Regions from separate parts of the Cedecea neteri genome, predicted to be linked through region 1. Evidence: predicted binding sites of a transcription regulator. Region 1 holds the regulator's gene; each other region holds the start of a gene.

Evidence for each region. The regulator CRP, encoded in region 1, controls carbon source genes, mostly activating them, when cyclic AMP is high. The targets are predictions, from matches to a motif close to ATGTGANNNNNNTCACAT.
Region 2: a site for CRP is predicted at 3,357-3,374, ahead of bhsA (multiple stress resistance protein BhsA). Genes of this name have one in related genera too.
Region 3: a site for CRP is predicted at 2,557-2,574, ahead of cdd (cytidine deaminase). Genes of this name have one in related genera too.

The regions. Positions count from the first base shown of each region.
Region 1 is NZ_CP009459.1:718,486-724,858, reverse strand. Features, by position in the region: gene pabA (aminodeoxychorismate synthase component 2) at 1-154, shown strand, start outside; gene argD (bifunctional acetylornithine/succinyldiaminopimelate transaminase) at 244-1,464, shown strand; gene LH86_RS03530 (YccS/YhfK family putative transporter) at 1,467-3,551, opposite strand; gene crp (cAMP-activated global transcriptional regulator CRP) at 3,614-4,246, opposite strand; gene LH86_RS03520 (OsmC family protein) at 4,559-4,963, shown strand; gene LH86_RS03515 (phosphoribulokinase) at 5,000-5,869, opposite strand; gene LH86_RS03510 (YheU family protein) at 5,960-6,178, opposite strand; gene LH86_RS03505 (hydrolase) at 6,180-6,373, opposite strand, start outside.
Region 2 is NZ_CP009459.1:2,750,712-2,757,084, reverse strand. Features, by position in the region: gene mfd (transcription-repair coupling factor) at 1-1,796, shown strand, start outside; gene ldtC (L,D-transpeptidase LdtC) at 1,947-2,921, shown strand; gene bhsA (multiple stress resistance protein BhsA) at 3,027-3,284, opposite strand; gene LH86_RS12980 (TetR/AcrR family transcriptional regulator) at 3,532-4,167, shown strand; gene LH86_RS12975 (siderophore-interacting protein) at 4,198-5,088, opposite strand; gene LH86_RS12970 (MFS transporter) at 5,104-6,315, opposite strand.
Region 3 is NZ_CP009459.1:4,160,347-4,166,719, reverse strand. Features, by position in the region: gene mglC (galactose/methyl galactoside ABC transporter permease MglC) at 1-691, shown strand, start outside; gene sanA (outer membrane permeability protein SanA) at 761-1,480, opposite strand; gene cdd (cytidine deaminase) at 1,612-2,499, opposite strand; gene LH86_RS19420 (CidB/LrgB family autolysis modulator) at 2,628-3,323, opposite strand; gene LH86_RS19415 (CidA/LrgA family protein) at 3,320-3,721, opposite strand; gene ldtB (L,D-transpeptidase) at 3,893-4,807, opposite strand; gene LH86_RS19405 (ABC-F family ATPase) at 5,046-6,373, shown strand, end outside.

The sequences.
Region 1 (6,373 bases):
GCCTGACTGCTTCGAGGTTACGGCGTGGACGGATAAGCAAGAAATTATGGGCATCCGTCACCGTTCGTTGGATCTTGAGGGCGTGCAGTTCCACCCGGAAAGTATTCTCAGCGAGCAGGGGCATGCGCTGCTGGCGAATTTCCTCCAGAGATGAATTGTCACTTGCCTGTGTTTGGTTTTTTATGCATATTTCGTGATTATATTTTCATTAATATCTAACGCATAAAAACGGGTGGGGAATAAATGGCAACTGAACAATCAGCGGTTACGCGGGCAACTTTCGATGAAGTGATTCTGCCGATTTATGCACCAGCAGAATTTATTCCAGTGAAAGGCAAAGGCAGTCGCGTGTGGGACACCGCCGGGAAGGAGTACGTGGACTTTGCCGGGGGGATCGCCGTCACCGCGCTGGGGCATTGCCACCCCGCGCTGGTGGAAGCGCTGAAAACCCAGGGCGAAACCCTGTGGCACACCAGCAACGTCTTTACCAATGAGCCTGCCCTGAAGCTTGCCCGTAAGCTGATTGATGCCACTTTTGCCGAGCGCGTCGTCTTCATGAACTCCGGTACGGAAGCCAACGAAACGGCCTTTAAGCTGGCCCGCTATTATGCTTCGACTCGCCATAGCCCGTACAAAAGCAAAATCATCGCCTTCTACAATGCGTTTCACGGACGTTCGCTGTTCACCGTTTCCGTGGGTGGGCAGGCTAAATACTCCGACGGCTTCGGCCCGAAACCTGCCGATATTATTCATGTGCCGTATAACGACCTCGCGGCGGTGAAAGCGGTAATGGACGATCATACCTGCGCGGTGGTGGTGGAGCCGATTCAGGGCGAGGGCGGGGTGACCGCCGCGACGCCGGAATTCCTGCAGGGGCTGCGCGATTTGTGTGATGAGCACCAGGCGCTGCTGGTCTTCGATGAAGTGCAGTCCGGCATGGGCCGCACGGGCGAGCTTTTCGCTTATATCAACTACGGCGTCACGCCTGATATTTTGACCAGCGCCAAAGCGCTCGGTGGTGGTTTCCCGGTGAGCGCAATGCTGACCACCAATGAAATTGCCTCCGCGTTCCATGTAGGCAGTCACGGCTCTACCTACGGCGGTAACCCGCTGGCGTGTGCGGTGGCCGGGGCTGCTTTCGATATCATCAACACGCCGGAAGTCCTTAAGGGCGTAGCGGCCAAACGTCAGCTTTTCGTTGAGCAACTGCAAAAGATAAACGCACAGTTCGATCTGTTCAGCGACATTCGCGGCATGGGGCTGTTGATTGGTGCAGAGCTTAACGAGAAGTACAAAGGACGCGCCCGCGAGTTTCTTTACGCTGCCGCAGCTGAAGGTGTGATGGTGTTGAACGCCGGGCCGGACGTCATGCGTTTCGCACCTTCGCTTATTGTCGAGGATGCGGATATCCTGGAAGGGATGCAGCGCTTCGCCAGAGCGGTTGCCCACGTGGTGGCGGCTTAAAACTAACTCGAGCGCCGCAGACGGCGGCTCAGCCAGATCCCATGATGAGGCCGCTGGCGCCAGGCTACCGAGGAGATGGTATGCATGGTGTTCAGGTGGCCAATAATCCGCTGTAAATGCTGCTCCATGGTGCTTAACGGCCCCGTGGGCAGCGTGTCCGGTTCCAGAATATTCGCGTCGTTTGACCCGCCAGGCCCGTCATACTCTAGCCTTTGCTGGCAGCGCTGTAATCCAATTTCACAAGACTGCAGGTACTTCTGCGCCAGGTCTGGCGTCAGCATGTTGTGTTCGCGCGCCAGGGTGGTCATGGCGTTGATATGCTCGACGATGAACTGGCTGTGGGTTACCCACAATTTCATGTCGGCCAGGTAGTGGGAGTTAAAGCCTGGCTCCTGCATCGCCTGATTGAGCGAGTTGAAAAGCGCGTTGTGCGCCTGATTGACTCGCATACGTTGCCAGGCCAGCGGCGTGGGCTCCGGATCGTTGCTTAGTATCAGCCTAATAGCATCCTGATCCGCCTCCAGTGCGTCGTGGGCGTTCTGACGCAGCAGGCCGGTTTGCCACTGCGGCCACAGCCAGATCATGCCGCCAAAGGCAATCAGGCAGCCGAGTAGGGTGTCTATGAGCCGGGGAATGATGTAACTTTCGGCGCTGAGAGTGATGAGCTGCAGGGTATATACCGCGGTGACGGTAAAACCAATGGTGGCCCAGCCGTAGCTTTTGCGGATGAACAGGTAGCTAACCAGCGTAATCATTAACATCGCCAGCAGGGTGTAGCTGTCCGGGACGTGGAAGTGCAGGGTGATACCGGCGATACACAACCCTGCCATGGTGCCTGCCGCCCTGTGAACGATGCGCACCCGTGTTGCACCGTAGCCGTTTTGCGTCACGAACATCACCGTCATCAGGATCCAGTAAGGCTTTGGCAGGTGTAAGAAGGAGCCCAGCAGGCTGGCAATGGTCAGCATCACGCCTAAACGCGCGGAGCTGCGCAAAGCAGAGGATTTGAACGAGAGATAGCTTTTCAGGGCCGGGAAAAACGGCAGACGGCGCTCACGGTCTTCCATTAAATCTCTTACGTACAGCGGCCGCTGAGTTTTCAGTACCCGGGCAATGCGGCTGAAGTGGTAATGGCAAAATTGCCCTACCGGATTATCCGGGTTCTGTCGGGCGATTTTTTCCAGCGCGTCGATCTGCTTGTCCATGGTAAAGCGCGTTGGATAGCGGTGATAAAGAATATCGTCTGCCAGCACGCGCAGACGCGCGGCGATGGTTTGGGCATTCCAGCGGATCACAGCTTCCGCATGGCTTTGCTCGACCAGTTTTTGCACCTCTTCAGGCTGGTGCAGGCTTACCGAAATGTGTTCCTGCAGATCCAGCGCAACCTGGAAAGCGCGTAACAGGCGCTTGTAGCCGTTTTGCTGGTTGGCCGACAGCATATGCAGCTGCTGGTAGCAGGTGGTGATCAGGTCGACGGCTTTTTGCTGGCGGGCCAGCAATGGGGGCAGCGCTTTTTCCGGGTCGGTATGCTGGGTTAGCAGGCTGTATTTTGCTTCGCAGTAATCTGCCAGCTGGCGGTAAAGCAGGCTGAGCGACTCCCTGAGCGGCTGTTCACGCCATAGCCGGAACCAGAACCAGTTGAAGGCGCCGTACCAGATGGTGCCGAAGATATAGAGCACCATTGGTTTCCAGATCGGCATATTTCCGGCCATGCTGAGCGTAAAAATAGCGGCGATCAGCGATGCGGGCAGCAGGCGAGCGTGAAGTGAACTGATTTCCGCCGTCACGCCGAGCAGCAGAGCCATGACGATCAATATCGCAGGCAGAGGGATGTGGGTGTAAAGCAGCAGAAGCTGCAGGATAAGGCTGCTGAGGGCGAACAGGCTGCCGCCAATAATCAAACGTTTGAAAAAGCGTTTGTGTGGCGTGTCCAGCCCGGCAATGTTGCAGCAGGCGGGAACTAACGAGAAGAGCAGGCCGTTTTGCAGGCTGCCAAGCAACAGGCCGATAGCCACGGGAAGACACAGCACAAGCGTTTGCCTAAGCGCGTAGTTAACTTCCGGGTGGTAAATTAATCTCTTCCACATAGCCTGAATTGTAGAGACAAAAAAGGCGTGTTACCGAAGCGACACGCCTTTATAAGGGCTAATTAACGGGTGCCGTAAACGACGATCGTTTTACCGTGGGCAGAAATGAGATTCTGATCTTCCAGCATTTTCAGAATACGGCCAACGGTTTCGCGGGAGCAGCCCACGATCTGACCGATTTCCTGGCGGGTGATCTTGATTTGCATCCCGTCCGGGTGGGTCATGGCATCCGGCTGTTTAGCCAGGTTAAGCAGCGTCTGAGCGATACGGCCAGTCACGTCGAGGAACGCGAGGTTGCCGACTTTCTCAGAAGTCACCTGCAGGCGGCGTGCCATCTGGGAAGAAAGACGCATCAGGATGTCCGGGTTGACCTGAATTAGCTGACGGAATTTTTTATAGGAAATTTCAGCTACTTCACAGGCGGTCTTGGCACGAACCCAGGCACTGCGTTCCTGGCCTTCTTCGAATAAACCTAATTCACCAATGAAATCACCCTGATTCAGATAAGAAAGGATCATCTCCTTGCCTTCTTCATCTTTAATCAGAACAGCTACGGAGCCTTTGACGATGTAGTACAGCGTCTCCGCCTTTTCACCCTGGTGAATCAGCGTGCTCTTCGACGGATACTTATGAATGTGGCAATGAGACAAGAACCATTCGAGAGTCGGGTCTGTTTGTGGTTTGCCAAGCACCATGCGCGGTTATCCTCTGTTATAAACTGGCTACCAAAGACAAGACATGGGACCTCTTGTCTGGCGTTGCAATCGTGAAATTTTCCCAAGCCCTGGGAGCTGGCGTGCAGGTTCGCCCTGCTGCCTGTAATTAGTCGTTTCCTCTGCTTACGGCATAAACGTCTCTGTATCGCAGCAGCATCCGGATTGTTTTAGCATAGCTTTTGGTAAGTGTCTTGTATTGTCTCGTTTCAGCATGACTTGGATCGCCTTACGTTGCCAGTTTTCACGTAGACGCGTAATCTGAAAGAAAATTTTATTACGGGAGTAGGTAAAATGCAGGCACGTGTTAAATGGGTAGAGGGCATGACCTTCCTCGGAGAATCCGCTTCTGGCCACCAAATTTTGATGGACGGTAACTCCGGGGATAAAGCGCCAAGCCCGATGGAAATGCTGCTGATGGCCGCGGGCGGTTGTAGCTCAATTGACGTGGTGTCGATTCTGCAAAAAGGCCGCCATGACGTGACGGATTGTGAGGTGAAACTGACTTCTGAACGTCGTGAAGAAGCGCCACGTCTGTTTACCCGCATCCATTTGCATTTTGTTGTAACCGGGAAAGAGCTGAAAGAGAGTGCCGTTGCCCGCGCCGTTGAGCTGACTGCAGAGAAATATTGCTCGGTGACGTTGATGCTCGAGAAAGCCGCAGAGATTAGCCACAGCTACGAAATTATTGAAGCATAAAGTGAAAAGGGCGGTATCGAGACCGCCCTTACGCCATCAGGCAATTTTCCTGCCTTCCGCCAGCCGCTGCACCAGCGGGGCCATGATCAGCTCCATCGCCAGCCCCATTTTTCCGCCCGGCACCACCAATGTATTGATGTGGGAGATAAATGACCCCTGCAACATCGCCAGCAGATAAGGGAAGTCGATGTCATCCAGCCCACGGAAGTGAATGACCACGAAGCTTTCGTCCAGCGACGGAATAGCTCGCGCGGCAAATGGGTTAGAGGTATCCACCGTTGGAACGCGCTGGAAGTTGATATGGGTACGTGAAAACTGCGGCGTAATGAAGTTGATGTAATCGTCCATGGAACGCACCACGGAATCCATCACCGCTTCCCGTGAATGGCCGCGTTCGCTGGTATCGCGCACCAGTTTCTGAATCCATTCCAGGTTAACGATGGGCACCACGCCTACCAGTAAATCGACGCAGTCGGCGACGTTATGCTGAGGGGTGACCACGCCGCCGTGCAGACCTTCGTAAAACAGGACGTCGGTGGGTTCGGGGAGCGGTTGCCACGGGGTAAAAGTGCCCGGCACCTGGTTCCACGGTACGGCTTCATCATAGGTATGCAGGTATTTACGCGATTGCCCTTTTCCGGTCTGGCCGTATTCGATAAAGGTTCGTTCCAGTAACCCGAAGTCGTTGGCGTCCGGCCCAAAGTAGCTAATATGGCGGCCAGCATCGCGTGCTTTGCGGATAGCCATGTCCATTTCCGGGCGGGTATAACGGTGGAAACTGTCGCCTTCAACTTCGGCGGCGCGCAGGTTGAGCTGCTGGAAAATCTTGCGGAAAGCGAGGCTGGTGGTGGTGGTGCCGGCGCCGCTGGAACCTGTGACCGCAATAACCGGGTGTTTGGCTGACATAGGGTGAAAACTCCGTGAGGGATCGGAAAAGAGGTCTGTAACTGCTTGTTATACTTTTCAGCCAGTATAGATCACCCTGCCAGTTAGCGGTCAGCCGCGAAACTGCCCGCGCGGCATAATGTTCACCGTTTCATGGAGTTCAGACCAAACCAGCACGGCCTCGCCGCTTTGTAACTGGCGCTTCACGTCGGCGACTTTTTGCGTCAACGAGCGCTCCTGCTCACCATAATCGGTGCCTTCCCGTAATACAAAAGATTCAATCAAATTGTCGAGCGTTTCAGGGGCGAGATCTTGCCAGGGAATGATCATTTTAGTGGTCCAGGAAGCGGGTTAGCCAGTCGGGAATACGCTGCTCAAGCCACATCTGTGGGCGCAGCAGAGTCCCGCCGACAAAGCCAACGTGGCCGCCGTAAGTCGTGAGCTGGTAATGGATATTGGGCGGCAGCGTTTCGCGATCCGGGATGACGTGGTGATCCATAAAAGGGTCGTCTTTGGCATGGATAA
Region 2 (6,373 bases), 2.0 Mb from region 1:
CCCGCGCTCGCCAGAAGGCAGCGGAGAAAGTGCGCGATGTCGCCGCCGAACTGCTGGATATCTATGCGATGCGCGCCGCCAAAGAAGGCTTTGCCTTTAAGCACGATCGCGAGCAGTACCAGCTATTCTGCGACAGCTTCCCGTTTGAAACTACGCCGGACCAGGCCCAGGCCATCAACGCCGTGCTGAGCGACATGTGTCGCCCGCTGGCGATGGACAGGCTGGTGTGTGGCGACGTCGGCTTCGGTAAAACCGAAGTTGCGATGCGCGCCGCATTCCTGGCAGTGGAGAACAACAAGCAGGTGGCGGTGCTGGTGCCGACGACCCTGCTGGCTCAGCAGCACTACGACAACTTCCGCGACCGCTTCGCCAACTGGCCGGTGCGCATTGAGATGCTTTCCCGCTTCCGCAGTGCTAAAGAGCAGACGCAAATTCTGGAACAGGCCAGCGAAGGGAAAATCGATATTCTGATCGGCACCCATAAACTGCTGCAGGCCGACGTGAAATGGCGCGATCTGGGGCTGTTGATTGTCGATGAAGAGCACCGCTTCGGCGTGCGCCACAAAGAGCGTATTAAAGCGATGCGCGCCGACGTGGATATTCTGACGCTTACTGCAACGCCGATTCCGCGAACCCTGAATATGGCAATGAGCGGCATGCGCGACCTGTCGATTATCGCCACGCCACCGGCTCGCCGCCTGGCGGTGAAAACCTTCGTGCGCGAATACGACAGCCTGGTGGTACGGGAAGCCATCCTGCGTGAAGTGCTGCGCGGCGGCCAGGTGTATTACCTCTTCAACGACGTCGAAAACATTCAGAAAGCCGCCGATAAGCTGGCCGAACTGGTGCCAGAAGCGCGTATTGCCATCGGCCACGGCCAGATGCGCGAGCGCGAACTGGAGCGGGTGATGAACGACTTCCACCACCAGCGTTTTAACGTGCTGGTGTGCACCACAATCATCGAAACCGGGATCGATATTCCGACCGCCAATACCATCATCATTGAGCGGGCCGACCACTTTGGTCTGGCGCAGCTTCACCAGCTGCGTGGCCGCGTCGGGCGCTCTCACCACCAGGCCTATGCCTGGCTGCTGACACCGCACCCGAAGGCAATGACCACGGACGCGCAAAAGCGCCTGGAGGCGATTGCCTCGCTGGAAGATTTAGGTGCCGGGTTCGCGTTAGCCACCCACGACCTGGAAATTCGCGGCGCGGGCGAGCTGCTGGGGGAAGATCAGAGCGGTCAGATGGAAACTATCGGCTTCTCGCTCTACATGGAGCTGCTGGAAAACGCCGTCGATGCGCTGAAAGAGGGTCGCGAGCCCTCGCTGGAAGATCTCACCAACAGCCAGACGGAAGTTGAGCTGCGGATGCCCGCCCTGCTGCCGGATGATTTTATTCCCGACGTCAATACGCGCCTGTCGTTCTACAAACGCATCGCCAGCGCCAAAGGCGAGCACGAGCTGGACGAGCTGAAAGTTGAGCTTATCGACCGATTTGGCCTTCTGCCGGATGCGGCGCGTAATCTGCTGGATATCGCCGCGCTGCGCCAGCAGGCACAGAAACTGGGCGTGCGTAAGATTGAGGGCAATGAAAAAGGCGGCACCATCGAGTTCGCGGAGAAAAACCACGTTGATCCGGTATGGCTGATTGGCCTGCTGCAGAAGCAGCCGCAGCATTACCGCCTGGACGGCCCTACCCGACTGAAGTTCTTCCAGGATCTTGAGGACAGAAAAACGCGCATGGAATGGGTGCGTAACTTTATGCGCAGCCTGGCGGAAAACGCCGCGGCCTGACGCCTCTGCGCCTTACCGCCCGGTAAGGCGCAATTTTCTGTGACATTTACACATCCTTTGCAATCCCCAGGATTTCCCGACACGCAGCTCAGCGATAATTGGCGTTTATCTGCCTCAAGAATTAGCCATTAACATCGCAGGGTTTAAGCTATGTTTGCATCGCGTACTTTGTCTTTCCGCCGCTGGTTTACCGCCGCAGCCTTACTGGGCGCTGCGGCCATGGCGCTGCCCGCCAGCGCTAACGATTATCCGCTTCCCGCCGCTAACAGCCGCCTGATCGGCAAAAACCTGTTCCATCAGGTTGAAAACGACGGCGGTTCGCTGGAGGCCATTGCCAAAAAATACAACGTCGGTTTCCTGGCGTTGTTGCAGGCAAACCCCGGCGTCGATCCTTATGTGCCCCGCGCCGGGAGCGTGCTGACTATCCCGCGCCAGATGCTCCTGCCGGATGTGCCGCGCGAGGGGATTGTGATCAACCTCGCCGAACTGCGCCTGTACTACTTCCCTGCTGGTAAAAATAGCGTCACCGTTTACCCGATTGGCATTGGCCAGTTGGGCGGCGACACGCTGACGCCGACGATGGTGACAAAAATTTCCGATAAACGCGCTAATCCGACCTGGACGCCAACGGCCAATATTCGTGCGCGTTACCTGGCGCAGGGGATTAAGCTCCCGGCCGTGGTTCCTGCCGGGCCGGATAACCCGATGGGGCACCACGCGATTCGCCTGGCGGCGTTCGGCGGCGTGTACCTGCTGCACGGCACCAACGCGGACTTCGGCATCGGTATGCGCGTCAGCTCCGGCTGTATCCGCCTGCGTGACGGCGATATCAAAGCGCTGTTTAACACGGTTCCGGTCGGCACTTCAGTGCGCATCATCAACACGCCAATCAAAGCTTCCGTTGAGCCGGACGGCTCCCGCCTGGTTGAAGTTCACCAGCCGCTGTCCAAAGCGATTGATGACGACCCGAAAGTCCTGCCTATTGTTTTGAACGAGCAGATGGCGCAGTTCCGCAACTCACCTAAAACCGATGCGCAGGTGATGGAACAGGCCATGGAGCACCGCTCCGGGATGCCGATCAACGTCAATGCCCATACGGCTGACCAGCCAGTAAACGAAATCTAAGTTCAGGTTTTATGCGTAAAAAAAGGCCCTGTCGAAAGACAGGGCCTTTTGCTTGCAGTGGCATATAACGAATAAGGTCAAACGTATTGAGGGTTAACGTCTGGCTTATTTATAGATGACGGCAGTACCGTGCAGGGTGTTCGGACCGTTAACGGAGGTAATACGGAACGATTTAGCGCCCATAGCATCGGCCTTCGCGGCCAACTGTTCTTCCAGGGAAGAGAGGTTGCTGCCCGCATTGGCGCTGATGGTGCCCACTTTTTGCTGGCCAGCAGGGGTAGCAGAAACTTCAACCGCCGCAAAGCTTGCAAATGAGAGTGAGCTAATAACAGCGGCAGCGAACAGAGTAGTTAAGGTTTTCATGATTCAGATCCTAAGCAGGTGAATGTTAGGTCGTTAAACTTAATTAGTTAACGATCGATAACTAAATCATAAACGTGATCCACATCACACGTCAACACATTTTAATAACGACCGTTAATTAATTAAAAAAAGCGCTATTTTTCATCGTGATAAGAAATAATTATTTTTCATAACGTGGCGCTGGCTACCGCCGCCGATTATTTTTATAATAAGTGTTCACTAATTAGACAGAGGTTAAACGGCAGGTATGGCAACCGAGACATTAAGTTGCAGCAAAAAAAGCCGTGGCCGTCCAAAAGTGTTTGACAGGGAAGCAGCACTCGACAAGGCCATGACACTCTTCTGGCAGCATGGCTATGAAGCAACATCCATGGCACATCTGGTAGAAGCCACCGGGGCAAAAGCCCCAACGCTCTACGCGGAGTTCATCAACAAAGAAGGCCTGTTCCGCGCGGTACTGGATCGCTATATCGCGCGCTTTGCAGCTAAACACGAGGCCTGCCTGTTTTGTGAAGAGCAGACTATGGAAGCCGCGCTGGAGAACTATCTTTCCGCGGTCGCGCAATGCTTTACCGACAAGAGCACTCCTGCTGGCTGCTTTATCATTTGCACCTCATCCGTGCTGGCCGCTTCGTCGGAAGACATCGCCGCGACGATAAAAGCCCGCCATGCCGTGCAGGAACAAACGCTGGTGCGTTTCCTTGAAATACGCCAGCAAAAAGGTGAGATCCCGGCGGAGCGCAATATTCGCTGCCTGGCGAAATACCTGTGCTGCATCATTCAGGGGATGTCGGTCAGCGCCCGCGAGAACGCCAGCTTTGAAGAGTTAATGCAGATTGTGAAAACCACGGTAATGTTAATGCCGCAGTTGAAGAAGATCTGATTATCGGGCGGCCAATGGCCGCCCTTTTCACTAGCGCTCTCGCCCTTTCGCCCAGTAGGCCATAAAGTTGATGGCTTCGTGCTCAACGCCGCGCTCACCGATCAAATGGCGGCGCAGCAGCTTAACCACCGTCGACTCCGCCGCTACCCAGCCGTAAAATTCGTTGCTGCCGGTGGTGGCTTTATCCCACAGCAGTTCACCTTCGGGCTCTTCCTGGACAGCTTCGTGATGGCCGCTTTCCGGCACCCTCGCCTGCATTTTAACCGCCTGAATCAGGCATTCGCCGTGCGTAGCAGAGACGGGTTTGCGCGGCAGCCAGCTGATCTCGGCGAAGCCATAGGCGCTTAAGTCCACGCAGTCTCCCTCGTCCGGCACTTCAAAAAAGGCCTGTATTTTTGGCGGCTGCGCCTGACGAGCCAGCATTTCCAGAATGCCGCGTGCGGCGGGTAAAGCCGTCTCATCGGCAATAATCAGCGCATTTCTCAGCCCGGCAGGCGGCGTCCATTCATAGCCACCGCTGTCTTCCGGGTGGGCGGCGTTCGGGGCCACAATCTGGATAGTATCGCCGGGAACAGAATTGATCGCCCATGCGGAAGCCGGGCCTTCGGTGCCGTGGCTGACAAACTCCACCGTCACTTCCTGCCGCGCAGGATCGACATGCCGCAGCGTATAAGTGCGGATCACCGGGCGCTTCTCTTTAGGCATCCCCTGAGCAATCTGATACCACTGCCCTTCGGCAGGCAGCGACGGCGGCGTTCCGTCTTCGGACGGGAACAACATTTTAATACGCTGATCCGGCGAGTCACATTTCATATGCGCCACATCCGGCCCGCTAAAGACCAGGCTCAGCAGCGAAGGCGACACGGCCGTTTTCCGCGCCAGTTGAACGTTAAACAGACGATAGCCCTGAACTCCAGCCATAACTTTTCCTTACGCTTAAATTGCAGAATGACGTGAACGGTGGCGGCTGCGCCAGATAACGCCGGACACCACGGTAAATAAAACGGCAGCTAAAAAGGCCACCATAATCAGCGCCGCCTCAGCCCCGGTTTTTGATACCAGCGGCACCAGCATGGCGCAAAGCCCGTAGCCCAGAGTGTGGCTGGTCGCCACCCAGCCGGCCCCTGCGCCATCGGCAAGCTTATCGTTCAGCAGCAGCTGATAGGCCGGGGTCGCCAGCGCAGCCCCGAACGACAGTACCGCGCAGCCAACGTAAAACAGCCACAGCTGGACGGAAATCATCATCGCCAGGCCGACGATCATCAACAGCCCGGCACTTAACAGCAGCGCCATCGGCGTAAGGCGCTGTGGCCGGAGAATGCCAAACTGCGCGGAGAGCGAGGCCACCGCGGCCAGGCTCAGCAGCCAGGCAACCTGATGGCTAATCGCGGCGGTATCCGTGGCAAACTGGCGGGCAAGCGCCGGAGAAAGCCCCAGCTGCATCAGGCTGACCGAGGCAGAAAGCAACAAGGCACAAAGCAGATAAGGCAGACAGTCAGGGCGAAGACGAGCGCTTTTACGTTCGGCGGCGGGCTGCGGCGGCGTACCCGGTAACCGTAACAGCATCACCAGCGCCAGCAAGGGCGCCACCATCAGAAGCCCCAACGGGGCCAGCGGATGAATCGCTAACATTCCGGCGGCACAAAGCGGGCCAAACAAGCGCCCGCTGCTCAGCCCGGAGCTGATCGTGGCCAGCGCCGCCATGCGCTTTCCTTCCCCGGCGCGCTGCAGCGCCCAGACCTGGCAGGCCGGGACCATCGCCGAGACGGTCAACCCGTAGATAATCCGCGCCACAATCAATATGCCCAGGCCGAGATAACCCGCGACCGCATCCGTGGCCAGCAGCAGGCAGCCAAGCCCCAGCAGCATAAAGCTAGCGCCATAGCCTCCCAGCGCCCAGAGCACCACGGGCTTACTGCCCAGGCGAGCAATCTGTTTCCCCCACCACGGCGAGGACGGTAAAAACAGCATCGAGCCAAGCGTTAGCAATGCCGCCCAGACGGACAGGCTCAAATGTGTCTGCATCACCAGTACAGGGATCGCGACCAGCAGGCCATTTTGCCCGACGCCAAGCAGCCCGGCGCTCAGCGCAAGTGGCCAACAGGAAAGGGATTTTTGCGGCGAATCCGCCAGTTCAAGCGATGTCAAAATGTTGCTAACCCGTGGAGTTATTGTGCGTATTTGTAAAATTAATTTTATCTATTCT
Region 3 (6,373 bases), 1.2 Mb from region 1:
GGTGCTGCTGATTGTCTGCGCCGTGGGCGCGGTGATTGGCCTGGTGAACGGGATTATTATCGCTTATCTGAACGTGACGCCGTTTATTACCACTCTGGGCACCATGATCATCGTCTACGGGATTAACTCCCTGTATTACGACTTTGTAGGCGCGTCGCCGATTTCCGGGTTTGACTCCCACTTCTCCACCTTTACGCAGGGCTTTATCGCGCTGGGCAGCTTCCGGCTGTCGTACATTACGTTCTACGCCCTGTTTGCGGTGCTGTTCGTGTGGGTGCTGTGGAACAAAACCCGCTTCGGGAAAAACATCTTCGCCATCGGCGGCAACCCGGAAGCGGCGAAAGTGTCCGGCGTTAACGTGGCGCTGAACCTGATCATGATTTATGCCCTGTCCGGCGTGTTCTATGCCTTTGGCGGGATGCTGGAAGCGGGTCGTATCGGCTCGGCCACCAACAACCTCGGCTTTATGTACGAGCTGGATGCGATTGCGGCGTGCGTGGTTGGCGGCGTGTCGTTCAGCGGCGGGGTAGGTACCGTCGTCGGCGTGGTCACCGGGGTGATCATCTTTACGGTGATTAACTACGGCCTGACCTACATCGGCGTGAACCCTTACTGGCAGTACATCATCAAGGGCGGCATCATCATCTTCGCCGTAGCGCTGGACTCCCTGAAGTACGCGCGTAAGAAATAATTACTGCAGTTTGCAAAAAAGCCCGCCAGGTAATGTGCGGGCTTTTTTTTGCTCAGCAATAACGCTGTATCACTTCTTCTCTTTTCTCTGTATCTCTAACAGCTGCTCCGGCGTAACGGCCGGGTAGGCCTGCGCGTCTTCCGGTACTTCCTGCTGCGACGGAATCGGGACTAATGGGCCGAGGAAACGCGGCTCGCGCTTGAAGAGGTAGAGATCGGCTAATGCGCCCAGTCGAGCGGCAAATTCACGGGTACGCACGGTAAGCATATTTTTCGGGGAAGGTACCGCGTAGCAATGCGCCTGAATCCCCATATGCAGGGCGATAAACAGCGCACGCTCGCAGTGGAAGCGCTGGGTGATAATGATGAAATCGTTGGTATCAAAGACTTTACGGGTGCGAACAATCGAGTCCAGCGTGCGGAAGCCTGCGTAATCCAGAACGATATCCGCCGGATCAACGCCGCCGGCGATCAGGTCTTTGCGCATGGTCATTGGCTCGTTGTAGCTTTGCTGCGCGTTATCGCCGCTCAGCAGCAGGTAGTTCACCTTGCCGCTGTTATAGGCGTTCAGCGCGCCCTGAATACGGTACAGGTAATACTGATTGATGACGCCGGTGCGGTAATACTTAGCGGTACCGAGCACCACACCCACCTGGCGATAGGGCAGATCCTGCAGTTCATCGTAGACGTAGGGGGCGGTTTTCCAGCTGATCCAGCGGTCGAGCCCGAGCGCAGCCGCCAGCGTTAAGCCGATAACAATAAGCAGGCTGTAAAACACGCGCTTCAACATGAACTTGCAGACTCATTCGCGGGGTGAAATTTCATCCAAGGCTACTTTACCCGGCCCTCAAGAGCAAGAAACGCGGGGTCAGTTGGGGCAAATTTCAACAATGCGAGTGTGGGTACACCCGCAACGGAGAATTATTGAGCAATATTAACGCGTTCTACGTCTTCACAGCCCAGCGCTTTCAGCGTGGCGGAGGTGGCATCCCACTGCAGCAGCGGCGCATCGAATTTTTCTGCCAGCACGGCGCGTTTAATCTGCGGATAGTCGTAACCATTCAGAGAAAGCAGATTCAGTGCGGCCTGCAGCGGTGGCAGGGAAGGGTTGAACGCGGCGTTTTCCGCATAGCATCCGGTGAAGATTTTTCCGTCGACCATTTCCAGCGCCACGCCAGCCGGGGCCTGGCTGTAAGGCGCGTGGCTGCGGTTAGCCGCGGTAATTGCAGCCTGGGTCAGGGAATCCCCTTTCAGCGCAAAACCGTGGTTTTCTTCATCCAGCAGCAGCGTTTTGATGTCCAGGTCGCGCGGGCCAAAGGCATCCGGCAGATACTCACCCAGAGTGGAAGGCTTGCGGCCAGGCAGATGAATACGCAGCGCGGTGCCGCTGTTCAGTTCATTCATAAACTGACGGCAGTGGCCACAGGGAGTGTAGTTGACGGTGATATCAACCAGGCCTTTTTCGCCGCGCATCCACGCGTGAGTAATGGCGCTTTGTTCGGCGTGCACGGTTTGCTGCATGGTGGCACCCAGAAACTCCATGTTGCCACCAAAATAGAGATTCCCGCTGACGCCTCGCGCGACGGCTCCCACATTGAAATGAGAGAGGTCTGCCCGGGCGCAGGCTGCGGCCAGCGGCAGCAGAGCGAAAGCCAGGTCTTCGTCACCCAGCCCGGTTTGATGTTTTAGTGCTTCAACTTCGGCTGCGGTAAACATCGCCGGGAAGTGGCCGTCGGCAAGCAGGGGTTGCAAAGCGGTTTGCAGTGCGGCGGGGAGTTGCACAACGGCGGCATCAAAACGTGAACGCATGTTAAAGCCTCATCAAAGGTAACGGAAACGTAGTTTACGGATCTGTATAGGCTAAATATGTGATCTAGTTCTAATTGTTTATGCAACTTATGAAAACAAATCTGAAAATGCGCGATCTCTCGCAAGTTTTAGCCGAAGAGCTTCAGCAGCACCGGGAATAAAAACGGGGCGATAAGTGACGTCATGACCCCGCAAATCACCAGCGCCAGCGAGCTAAAAGCCCCTTCCTGGAAGTCCAGCTCCGCGCAGCGCGCCGTACCCAACGCGTGTGAAGCTGTACCCATCGCCAGCCCGCGTGAAGCTTTAGTATTGATGCGCATCATGTTCAGCAGCGTGTGGCCAAACACGGCCCCAAGAATGCCGACGAAGATAACGCAGACGGCGCTAATAGCCGGAATGCCGCCAATGCCACCGCCCACCGCCATCGCAATTGGCGTGGTAACAGATTTCGGCAGAACCGAGGCGGCAATTTCCGGGGACGCGCCCATTAATAACGCAATAGAGGTGCCGGTGGACATCGCCACCATGCTGCCAATAAAGCAGATGGTGATGATGGATTTCCAGCGGGCGCGGATCTGGTGAATTTGCTCATAAAGCGGGAAGGCGAGCGCCACAACTGCCGGCTGCAGCAGGTCGTTGAGCACCTCACTGCCTTTAAAATAATGGTCGTAAGGAATGCCGGTCACCAGCAGCAAAGGAATGATCACCACCATGCAGACCAGCAGTGGGTTCAGCAGCGGGGATTTCAACCGGGCGGCCAGCTTGCGGGCGGCAAAAAACACCAGCAGCGTTAACGGTAAAGACCACCATATAAAGTGCATCATTTTTTCTCTGCCTCACCTTCACCAATCACTTTTCTTTCGCCGTGCACCAGATGCGAACTCCAGCTCACGATAATCAGCACCACCAGCGTACTGATCAAACAGGACACCACCACCGGGCCAAACTGGGCTTTCAGCACGTCGTAATACTGCATCACGCCCACGCCAATAGGTACGAACAAGAGGGCCATATAGCGAATCAGCAGGTGACAGCTGGGTTTTACCCACTTCGCCGGCAGGATCTGCAGCGACAGCAGCACAAACAAAATCAGCATGCCGATAATGCTGCCGGGAATGACGATAGGCAGTAAAGAGGCGACAAAAATACCGGCGTATAAGCACAGGTAAATTAAGACAAAAGCGCGAAGATACTGCCAGATTATCGTGAACGAGTTGCGCATGGCGGTTACCCTTTAAGAAACGCATTCATCATACAATTAAACGCAAAATTGTGCTATCCATCACATCATGAATTATCAGCATAACAAACATTCCCTGCGTGAAGGTTGCCGGGCAGATTTCAGGCAATAAAAAAGCGGCCCGCAGGCCGCTATTTTTTAATCAACTTGAGCTTAGTTCAGACGAACCGGCATCCCGGAACGGTTCTGAATCGCCTGGTCAACAACGGTGGTGTCAACGTCGGACTGGGCGGTGACCTGCTGAACGCTGCTGGTCAGTTTAATCGGCACGATTTCATCGGAGTTGAACTGCGCTTCGGTGGTGGAAAGCGGGTTGTGAACTTCGATATAACGGCTGCCATCCGGCTCGGTGGTGGCTTTTACCGGCTCATCAATAAACTGAACGCGGGTGCCAACTGGCACGTTGTCGAACAGGAACTTGATGTCTTCGTTACGCAGACGCACGCAGCCGTGGCTTACGCGCAGGCCGATACCAAAGTTGGCGTTGGTGCCGTGAATCGCATACAGGTTACCGATGTACAGCGCGTACAGGCCCATTGGGTTATCCGGGCCTGCAGGGACAACGGCCGGCAGCGGTGTACCGGCTGCGGCGTATTCCGCATGCATTTTCGCCGTCGGGGTCCAGGTTGGGCCATTTTTCTTACGCTCTACTTTGGTGGTCCAGTTGATCGGGGTATCTTTCCCCAACTGGCCGATACCGATTGGCAGCACGATCACGGTGTTGGTGCCTTTCGGGTAATAGTAGAGGCGCATTTCGGCGCTGTTGATCACAATCCCTTCATGCACGGTGTCCGGCAGGATCAGCTGCTGAGGGATGTTCAGAATGGTACCGGCTTTTGGCAGGTACGGGTCAATCCCTGGGTTAGCTTCCAGCATGTTAGACAGACCCATCTGGTACTGTGCGGCATACTCTTCCAGCGGTGCGGTGCTGCCTTCAGGAATAGTGATAACCTGGTTTTCACCAACCAGGCGGCTGCCGTTAGTCGGTAACGGATAAGTCACGGCGGAAGCAGAGAAAGACGCGACAGCCACAAAAGCCAGTAAAAGCGAGCGTAATTTCATAGTCATGTTATGCGAGTGTTATGCCAGACGGGCCAGCTAGTGAGTGTTCATGGACGATTCAGCCGCGCATTATATGTGCATTACATTCATCTGGGAAATCAGATGTGGATGAAATCACAATTTTTTCACACTGATTAACTATTGTACGGTGAAGATGCGGGGCGACCCTTTATCATAGTTATGGCATAATGTGGCCGAAATCACATTCCAAAATCTCGACAACTTATTTCTCCAGGACATACCAGTGCTTGTATCCAGCAACGTTACCATGCAGTTTGGCAGCAAACCGCTGTTCGAAAATATTTCCGTTAAATTTGGCGGCGGCAACCGTTATGGCCTGATCGGCGCGAACGGAAGCGGCAAATCCACGTTCATGAAAATCCTCGGCGGGGACTTAGAGCCTACGCTTGGCAACGTTTCTCTCGACCCTAACGAGCGTATCGGTAAGCTGCGCCAGGATCAGTTCGCCTTCGAGAAATTCACCGTACTCGACACCGTTATCATGGGCCACGGCGAGCTGTGGGAAGTGAAGCAGGAACGCGACCGCATTTATGCCCTGCCGGAGATGAGCGAAGAAGACGGTTACAAAGTTGCCGACCTCGAAGTGAAATACGGCGAGATGGACGGCTACACCGCAGAAGCGCGTGCGGGCGAATTGCTGCTTGGCGTGGGCATTCCGCTGGAGCAGCACTACGGCCCGATGAGCGAAGTCGCTCCCGGCTGGAAACTGCGTGTGCTGCTGGCGCAGGCGCTGTTCTCTAACCCGGACATCCTGCTGCTCGACGAACCTACGAACAACCTGGATATCGACACCATCCGCTGGCTGGAGCAGACGCTGAACGAACGCGACAGCACCATGATCATCATTTCGCACGACCGTCACTTCCTGAACATGGTCTGCACCCACATGGCTGATCTCGACTACGGCGAGCTGCGCGTTTATCCGGGCAACTACGACGAGTACATGACGGCGGCAACTCAGGCTCGCGAGCGCCTGCTGGCGGACAACGCGAAGAAGAAAGCGCAGATTGCTGACCTGCAATCCTTCGTGAGCCGCTTTAGCGCCAACGCCTCTAAATCTCGCCAGGCGACCTCTCGTGCCCGTCAGATTGATAAAATCAAGCTGGACGAAGTGAAGGCCTCCAGCCGCCAGAACCCGTTCATCCGCTTCGAGCAGGATAAGAAACTGTTCCGTAACGCTCTTGAAGTTGAAGCCGTGACTAAAGGGTTTGAGAATGGCCCGCTGTTTAAAAACTTCAACCTGCTGCTGGAAGTAGGCGAGAAGATTGCCATTCTGGGTGCCAACGGCGTGGGTAAATCCACGATGCTGAAAACCCTGGTCGGCGAGCTGGCCCCGGAAAACGGCAGCGTGAAGTGGTCTGAGAACGCTCAGATTGGTTACTACGCCCAGGATCACGAATACGAGTTCGAAAACGATCTGACCGTCTTTGACTGGATGAGCCAGTGGAAGCAGGAAGGCGATGACGAGCAGGCGGTGCGCAGCATCCTGGGTCGTCTGCTGTTCAGCCAGGACGACATCAAGAAGCCGGCTAAAGTCCTCTCCGGGGGCGA